DNA from 2 places in the Bradyrhizobium sp. Kon56 genome. Region 2 is predicted to be linked to the other one. Evidence: riboswitches for the same ligand, from Rfam matches in the RefSeq annotation. Region 2 holds a riboswitch; the other holds the start of a gene.
What was found. Region 2 has a riboswitch for glycine ahead of AC0L3B_RS33745 (D-amino acid dehydrogenase). Riboswitches for the same ligand answer to the same signal wherever they lie in the genome.
Positions count from the first base shown of each region.

Region 1 (4,418 bases), on a different contig from region 2:
AGGACAGGTTCAGGTGGCCGCGCCGGGAGGCTACGGTCGTCCAGCTTACGACCGAGCAATTGCACTGGATTCTCGACGGCATCGATATTGACGCAATGGTCCGCCATCCAGTGCGGCAATATCAGGTCGCAGGCTGACGGCTCCCGAATTGTGCGGTTGACGCGGCGACATGCTTTCGATTCAAGAATCTGATGAATCGACCCGGCGAACTGACTGTTGAAGAGTTGATGGCGCGCATTGCTGCGCTGCAGGCGGAGAACCGTCAACTCGCCGAACGGGTCGTTAAACTTGAGGAAGAGTTGGCCCTTGCGCGGCTGTATCGTTTTGCGCCGAAGGGCGAGAAGCACATTGACCGCCTCTTCAATGAAGCCGAACAGGCCGCGGATAAGGACGACGCCGACAGCGAAGATGGCGATGTCGTTGTCCTGCCGGACACGGGCTTGCCGGCGAGCGAAGGGGCGACGGGAAAGAAGCGCGGCCGCAAGGCCTTGCCGGAAAACCTGCCGCGCGAGCGTGTCGAGTATGACCTTCCCGACGCCCAGAAGGCTTGTCCTTGCTGCCGTCACCAGATGCATCGCATGGGCGAGACCGTTACCGAGCAACTTCATATCGAGGTGAAGGCGAAGGTCCTGCAGAATGTGCGGTTCAAATATGCCTGCCGTCATTGCGACCGCACCGGGATCAACACGCCGGTCGTGATCGCGCCAATACCCACGCAACCTTTGCCAGGCAGCATCGCTACGGCCTCGACGCTGGCTTTCGCGCTCGTTCATAAGTATGTCGACGGCACACCGCTCTACCGCCTGGCGCAGGCATTCGAGCGCGCCGGCGTTCGTGTCAGCCGAGGCGCTCTGGGCCACTGGGTGATCGGCTCGAGCGAAAAACATCTCTCCCGCATCTATGACGCGCTGAAGCTACGGCTCAGATCGCAGCCCCTCATCCATGGTGACGAGACCACGGTCCAGGTGCTGAAGGAAATGGACAGAGAGGCCGCCAGCACGTCAATATGTGGGCTTACCGGAGCGGCGAGGACAGTGACGAGCCGATCGTGCTGCTCGAATATCAGCCGGGCCGCGGCCAGATACACCCGCAGGCTTCCTCGGCGATTACCGCGGGATATTGATGAGCGATGGCTACACTGGCGGGGGCCACCCATCTTTGGATGCATGGCCCATTCCAAGCGGCGCTTCGTCGACGCACTCAAAGCGAGAAAAAAGGGTGGCGGGCCGCCGGAACAGGCGCTCCGGTTCTTCGAACAGCTCTACCGGGTTGAAAGGCAGGCGCGGGACGAAATACCGGAGAAGGGTGAAACACAGGCCGAATGCATTCGCCGCTTCCGCCAGCAACATAGTGTCCCCATCCTCAATGCTCTCAAGGTATGGCTCACTGAAATCGCCCCGAAGGTCTTGCCTGACAGCAAGCTCGGCGACGCTGTGTCCTACACACTGAACCAGTGGGATTATCTGACGCGCTACACCGGGGACGGCAGCATGCCGATCGACAATAATCTTCTGGAGCGCGACATCAGGGTTTTTGCAACTGGCAGCAAGAGTTGGTTGTTCAGCGATACCGTCGACGGAGCCAAGGCCAGCGCCATCGTCTAAGCTTAGTGCTGACCTGCCGCGCTTGTGGCGTTGAGCCGTTAGCGTGGTTGCGCCACGTCCTTACGGAACTGCCTCAGCGCCCCGAGAACGCAGCTATCGACGATCTCCTGCCCTTCAACTTCCTCGACGCCGCCGCAGCCTGACCCGATCCGTCCGTCTGAAAGCGATCAGCTGTTGCAAGGGCCGCCAACGTGCGGGAAAATGAGCGCTTACCCTTGACGGGATAAATGTATGTTGTCCCCCAGCATTGAAGCAATGCGGCGGCTGCCGACTCCTTCGCAGACCACTGCGCGTTCGGCATTGAGTTCTTCCTTGCGAACCTCGTTTCCAGTGTACGACCACATCGTCTCGGTCGGACCGCATGCCGCAGACCTCTGCATCAAAGACGAAGCGTACGCCTCCTCGCTCGCAAGCCGCAGCGAGGCCGCGCGTGAACTTGTGAATGTCGCCGGTTGAGTCAGACGGGGTAAAGAAGCCACCATAATACTGATCGCGCAGAGCTGGCTCTATTGTAAGCATCTCAGAAGGCGTCACGGGACGGCGATCCAATCCGCCCTTGAGCAGCAACTGATTCACGCGAGAGGCCGCATCGAACTCGGGTTTGCTCGAATAAACGTGCAAAATTCCTCGCCGCTCCAAGTCGAAATCGATGCTCTCCTGATCGGCTAGCTCAAAAAGATGCTTGCGAGCGGCTATCGCTAGCTTCGTCGTTTCGATCGTGTTGTGCTGGCGGTAGTTTCGAATCTGGCTTACGAACTCTGCCAGCCAAGTATAGCTGTGAAAACTGGGGCTTGGGTTCAGCAACAATGGTGCATCTTTGCGCAGCAGCCACCTCAAGCCTTTTACGATCGTTGCGACGTTATTTCCAGACCTCCGCATTGCTTGCCGATAATTGGCCGCCGTTCGCAAACGAAGTGTCCATCGCCGGATAGCGCTGGCGATCAAAGACTGTAACCGAATAGCCGCGGCGGGCCAGGGCATGGGCAGTTGTAACTCCGGTGATACCGGACCCGATTATGATGATCGTGCTCATCGTATGCTCCAAGACAGGATTGAACGAACGGTGAATGGCTTCGCCATGTCTCCGTCCCCAAATCTGTCCGTGCACCTGAGAGCTTTGTCCGCGATCGTCGTGGATCACGGTCCCCTTCGGTGGGGGCTGACCGACACCTCTCTCCAGATCGTCCTCGGTGTGCGGTCATGGGCCTGAGAGTTCCTTGGGGAGTTGCTCCGTCGGCGGTGATACGCCTTTGCAGGCTTATCGCGCTCTCCCGCACACAATCATCAGACACGATAACACTCTCAGTCGTACTCACTACCTGTCAAGCCGCGATGAATCGTCGGACCCAAAATCGGCGGCGTAAGCGACAACTCGATGTTTGCCCTAGCTCCCCACCCAGCTTAGCAGGTGGTTTGTTGCCTAGTACTATGCTGATCTCGCTTTTTTGATGATTGCATTCGCTGGATGTCCCATTGGTTTCCAGCGAGCTATCGGCAGCCAGCGCAGAAATACTGCGTGATCCTCAAAAGAACGCACAAGGTTTGCGTGGCGACGCTCTAATAAATCTGCGGTGGTGTAGGACCCTACAAAGCTGTGCTTGGCATGCATCTCTTTCAAAGTCGAGCCAAAATGGAGGCCTGCACGCCTGACGCGGTCGCTCTGCTCGATGAGGGGCTCTTCACGCCACTTGCGTCGACGCCTCTGGCTTATGGCGGCAGGATTCGCTCTTGTTCGTCGCGCGGGCAGGTTAAGTTCGCTGCTGGTCCGGCGATCCGCTGCCTCGATTTTCAATTCGCTCGATTTCAGGCGGTCGCTGATTACCGCATCGGCAGCTTCGAGCAAGGCTTCAAATAGCCCGGCGTTCGCATCGAAGCACGACCCGATTAGGATCGTATCTTCCCCCCGAAGGTAGTTGGAAAGCCTGTTTTCAAGCGCTCGGTGAACGGAGAGCGTTCCGCAACTGAATCGCACGGACAACATTCCAAAGCCTGCCGTTCGAGACCTGTATGCGCGGCTCGCACCAGGGCCGGGTGATTGGCCAGACCGAGATAATTGTTGGCGCACATGTTCAGGAGCTCGCGCTCGCCAAGTGCGCGCAGGTGTATATGCGTCGACTGAGGCGAGGCGATCTCTTGCTCGACTTTCTGGAGCTTTCGATGTCACGAAGTCGCTGACCAATTTGCGAGCGCATGGTTCATTTCCGATCATGGTTAAATGATAGCAGTCGACCATGCGGGATCCGCGTGCTTTGGCAAAGAAAGATCTGTAAGCTGGAGGGTGATGGGCCCGACCTGGCCTTTGGAGATCGTCGTGTCGTCGATGCGCGTCACTGGCACAATGCCGCCGGCAGTAGAGGTAATGAACACCTCGTCAGCCTTCTTGATATCGTCACGACTGATGTCAGCAGCAGTGGCGGCGAGGCCAATCTCAGCACAAAGATCGAACACGGTCCGACGCGCAATACCCGGTAACACGCCAAGAGCCGGCGTTCTCAACGATCCGTCCTTTACCAACACGTTGAAGCCTGGACCCTCGGCGATATGCCCGTTCGTATCTAGGATCAGCGCCGTCTCGTCGTAGGCATCGAAAAGACCCTTTACGAGATCAAGCCCATGATAGTTCTTGATCGTGGGATCGACTGAACCCGGCGGGATGCGGACACTCTCGCTAATCGCGACGCGCAAACCTCTTTCCAGTTGTTCCTTTTGGCAACTGAACCATAAGCTACCGCAAACGCGATAAACCGGTTCTCTGCAAGGTGGGGATCGCGGCTGAATGTCGGCGATGAACCGCGCGTGCAGATCATCTCAACG
Region 1 is NZ_JBVVOU010000062.1:1,137-5,554, forward strand. Features, by position in the region: partial or broken gene tnpB (IS66 family insertion sequence element accessory protein TnpB) at 1-137, shown strand, start outside; partial or broken gene tnpC (IS66 family transposase) at 192-1,747, shown strand; partial or broken gene AC0L3B_RS37125 (FAD-dependent oxidoreductase) at 1,816-2,637, opposite strand; glycine riboswitch at 2,699-2,786, opposite strand; glycine riboswitch at 2,790-2,888, opposite strand; gene AC0L3B_RS37130 (hypothetical protein) at 3,031-3,585, opposite strand; gene AC0L3B_RS37135 (aminotransferase class IV) at 3,816-4,289, opposite strand.
Region 1: linked by a shared signal. The riboswitch ahead of AC0L3B_RS37125 (FAD-dependent oxidoreductase) and the one ahead of AC0L3B_RS33745 (D-amino acid dehydrogenase) in region 2 are both predicted to bind glycine.

Region 2 (4,418 bases):
GAAGAAATCGCGGCCGAGTCGTCTGCTGCGGCGTCGTGCTAGGCTCACCAACGAGATATCGCAAGTTGTGTTCGGCCGTCACCAGAAGCGCGTCTATAGTATGCTCTTTCATCAAACGCCGCGCCCGCTCGACCCAGCCTTCGTATTCGATCCGGGGAAACGGATCGTACGGAATTGTCTTAATCGAACCAAAACCAATAGCGTTCATCGCTTTTCTCCAGAGAAATACGTCAAGCGCTGGGCGACCGATAGTTTACATGCTGGTCCGACAGCACATGACAGCTTTCGCGGGCTCATTCGATATCCTTTGAAAGAGCCGCCCGCAGTTTCTTGTGAGAGAGCATCGGGACACCGAGTTCCTCTGCAAGCAGGCGAGCAACACCTTTGAAAGGAGCTTTCAGCTTATCGTGGTACACGATGCCTTGAATCCCACCCACGATCGAATGCACGCAAGCTCTTAGATCGACCAAGCGACTTTCCTGGTCATAGCCGCCCGACACTAGCCAATGGTTTGGTAGGACATGACTTGCTGCTATCGGGGGTTCGTCTTGTGCCTGCAATATGGCGCTCGTAAAGCTTGGTTCGAAGTGAACGCCACCGATGCAAAGGACGGAGGTTACCGCTTCGTCCATGCGATCGAACGTTCGCAATAGCGAACGCGCCAGCACCCGAGCGGCACGAGAATTAGTCCAATCTGCTGGCGAGCTTCCGATCTCGATATCGATTGCAGAAGGCCGCAAGTCAGCGAGACGGGTACCAGCATCACCCGCCTTGACGCCCGACCAATGAGTCGCTTCCAGGTAAGTGCGAAAGTCGGCAAGACCCGACGTGACGCGCTCGGCTTCGATGGCTAGAAGAAGGCCCCGAGTAATCCGGGGGTCGACTGCGCTGAAAGTCCCCGTCGCCAGGTCGCCGGTCGTTTGAACCGAGAAGATTGCGTTTTGTGCATTGGCCCCCTCGTGCCAATTCACGATTCCAATAACGTTGGCGTCACCGAAGCGTTCATTCAAGATTGGCGCGTAGCGCCCATAGTCGTTACTTACGACCTCGTTAGTGGGCACGATCGAAATCCTGGCGCCATGCAAGCCAGGAACCTCGAGTACGGAGTGCCCATCGAGCTCTAAACCCGTTCGAACAAGGGTGCATTCGGCCTTGAGGGCATCCAGAACGTGACCCGCAACCGGATCCCTTTCGTGATCGACGCAGAAGACGAAGACGGCATGTCTCACCGCGATTCTCCATCGAGTTCAACGCAGATCGAAAGCGTACGACATCTATCCTCAACTCGGCGCCCGCATCTTTTGGGCTTCATATGAAAACAGCATGCTATTTGAGCTGAGATCGTAGTTCGCAAGGCGCGACCAGGCGCTTGAGAGCCGATCAACCCCGGCCCGAACAGCCTCAGAATGGCGCCACGCGCGAGCTGAGTCTTGTGATCGGCTGGCGTCTTTGGCGAAGCAGCGCCGTGAAATCGCACAACTTGGAGATCGCGGGAGTTGATCGCCGAACTAGCAGAGAACCTCAGTTCGTCGCGCGCCAAGCCAGACTCAATTCTATCGCCAGACGCGAGAAACGTCGACGCCAGAACGCTGCAGAACCCTCGGTCGAGCAGAGCAAGCGAGTCAGGGGTGCAGCCGTCCATTTTGACTCGACGTTGAAAGAGATGCATGCCGCGCACAGCTTTTGGAGAGTCCTACATCACCATGTATTTATTAGAGCTGCCCCACGCTCACATTGTGCGTTTTTTTGTTAAGATCGCAGTTTTGCTGCGTTCTGCAGCAACAGCTTGTTCAAAACCGGTGAGACATCCAGCGGATACGATCGTACATGCTAGGCCACCACAGCGATCTTAGCGGCAAACCAGCTGGTGATCGGACGGTTGGAAGAGCAACATTATCGAGCATCGCCTACGCCGCCGAATCTCGAGCTTCAACGATGCGTCATGGCTTGACATGTAGTGAGTACGTCTGAGACTGTTATCGTGTCTGACGATGGTGTGCGGGAGAGTGCGATGAGCCGACAGGCACATCGCCGCCGACGGAGCAACCCCCCAAGGAAACTCTCAGGCCCAGGACCGCACACCGAGGACGATCTGGAGAGAGGTGCCAGTCGGCACCCACCGAAGGGGACCGTTATCCACTAGGATTGCGGAGAAAGCTCTCAGGTGCACGGACAGATTTGGGGACGGAGTGATGGCGAAAGCCATTTCACCGTTCATTCATCCCTGTCTTGGAGCATACGATGAGCACGATCATCATTATCGGATCCGGTATCACCGGAGTTACAACGGCCTATGCCTTGGCCTGCCGCGGCTATTCGGTCAGTGTCTTTGACCGCCAGCGTTATCCCGCGATGGACACTTCGTTTGCCAATGGCGGTCAATTATCGGCAAGCAATGCCGAAGTCTGGAATAACGCCGCAACGATCGTAAAAGGCTTGAGGTGGATGCTGCGCAAGGACGCACCATTGCTGCTGAACCCAAGTCCCAGTTTTCACAAATATACTTGGCTCGCGGAGTTCGTAGGCCAGATTCGGCATTACCGTCGCAATACGATCGAAACGACAAAGCTGGCGATAGCGGCGCGGCAACATCTGTTTGAGCTTGCCGATCGGGAGAGCATCGCTTTCGACTTGGAGCGGCGAGGAATATTACACGTTTATTCGAGTAAGGCCGACTTCGATACGGCTTCTCGCGTGAATCAGTTGCTGCTCCAGGGCGGATTGGATCGTCGCCCCGTGACGCCCTCCGAAATGCTCGCGATAGAGCCAGCGCTGCGTGATCAGTATTACGGTGGTTTCTTTACCCCATCTGACTCAACGGGCGACATTCACAAGTTCACGCGTGGTCTCGCTGCGGCTTGCGAGCGAAGGGGCGTACGCTTCGTCTTTGGTGCAGAGATCTGCGGCATGCAAGCTGATCGAGACGGTGTGGTCGTACGATGGGAAGGAGGCCCTCTGAAGGAGGAACTTAAAGCTGAAAGAGCGGTGGTCTGCGCTGGGGTCGGCAGCCGACGCATTGCTTCAATGCTGGGGGACAAGATAAACATTTATCCCGTCAAGGGATACTCCATCACGGTCGAGCTCGGGGATGAAACGAGCCAAAAGGCTGCGCCCCGTGTCAGCCTGCTCGACGAGGCCACCAAGATCGTGACCAGCCGGTTAGGAGAAGATCGCTTCCGTGTCGCTGGGACCGCGGAGTTCAACGGCGAGAACCGCGACATCCGCTGGGACCGAATTAAGCCTCTGGTGCGCTGGGTAGAGCGGTCTTTTCCGGATGTGTCCACCGCGCAGGTGGTGCCATGGGCAGGCTTGCGTCCTATGACACCTAGCATGATGCCGAGGGTCGGCCGAGGTAAAAGGCCGAATATCTTCTACAACACCGGTCATGGTCACCTCGGCTGGACATTATCCGCTGTCACAGCTGAGATGGTCGCGGACGTCATTGCAACAGATGATAGTAAAACTCGGCTGAGCCGATCCGTGGCCTCATAGGCGTTTAGCCTTATCCAGCTCGCAAAACTATGCTCCTGGCGGCATCAAAGCCGGGGGCATATCGCTTGACAGCGCCACAGCAGGATCTTGCAGTATTATCCTACGAACACGTTACCCTCACCGGCTTACGACCCGAGAGCTTAATTGCTCAGACGAAGACCTCGATGAGCCACTTGGCGCCGTCGCCTTCAACAGCCTCCATGTGACGCAATCATCATCCGTATAACTGCTTACGGATTAATGCCAGGCAAGAGAGTAGCGGATCTCTGCATGACCGAGCAGAAAAATATCCCCAGCCAACGACCTTGTTGTTATCGACAAAGGGGCCCATCACACTCGAGGGCCGACGTCATACCGGCACCGAACGCCAGCGGATCGACGGCAACTCTTATTTCTATTTCGCCGCTCCCAAGCTGTGATCTTCGCGGTGCGTCGGAGTAGCAGGACCGCGGCCTTTCAAAGATCATTTTGCAAGTCACGCAGCGCATATTTGTTGAAATTGCCGACGGATCGACGATACTGGTGTCGTAATGATGTTTTTCGAAGAGATTTCCCAACTTCGAGACGTTTTTCTGCGCTAGGCACCGACTCGTTGCAGAATTTCCTCTCAAGCCCGGAGCCGGTTATGCAATACGACCGAATCGACGCTCACATCCTCGAGATTGTGCAAAAGAATAACCGTTTGACATCCGAGGCGATTGGCGAACTGGCCGGGCTTTCTGCTACCGCGTGTCAACGCAGACTAAAGAGGCTTCGCTCGGACGGCATCATCGAGGCCGACGTTTCCATCGTCTCGGCGAAGGCGGTAGGGCGACCTATTCAGATGCTTGTGCTGGTGACCTTGGAGCGCGAGCGCTCGGACATAATTGACAGATTCAAAAAGGCTATCAAATCGTCAGTTGAAGTCGTCAATGGGTTTTACGTTA
Region 2 is NZ_JBVVOU010000036.1:24,198-28,615, forward strand. Features, by position in the region: gene AC0L3B_RS33735 (M24 family metallopeptidase) at 1-208, opposite strand, end outside; gene AC0L3B_RS33740 (D-aminoacyl-tRNA deacylase) at 294-1,229, opposite strand; glycine riboswitch at 1,990-2,087, shown strand; glycine riboswitch at 2,091-2,178, shown strand; gene AC0L3B_RS33745 (D-amino acid dehydrogenase) at 2,242-3,492, shown strand; gene AC0L3B_RS33750 (Lrp/AsnC family transcriptional regulator) at 4,118-4,418, shown strand, end outside.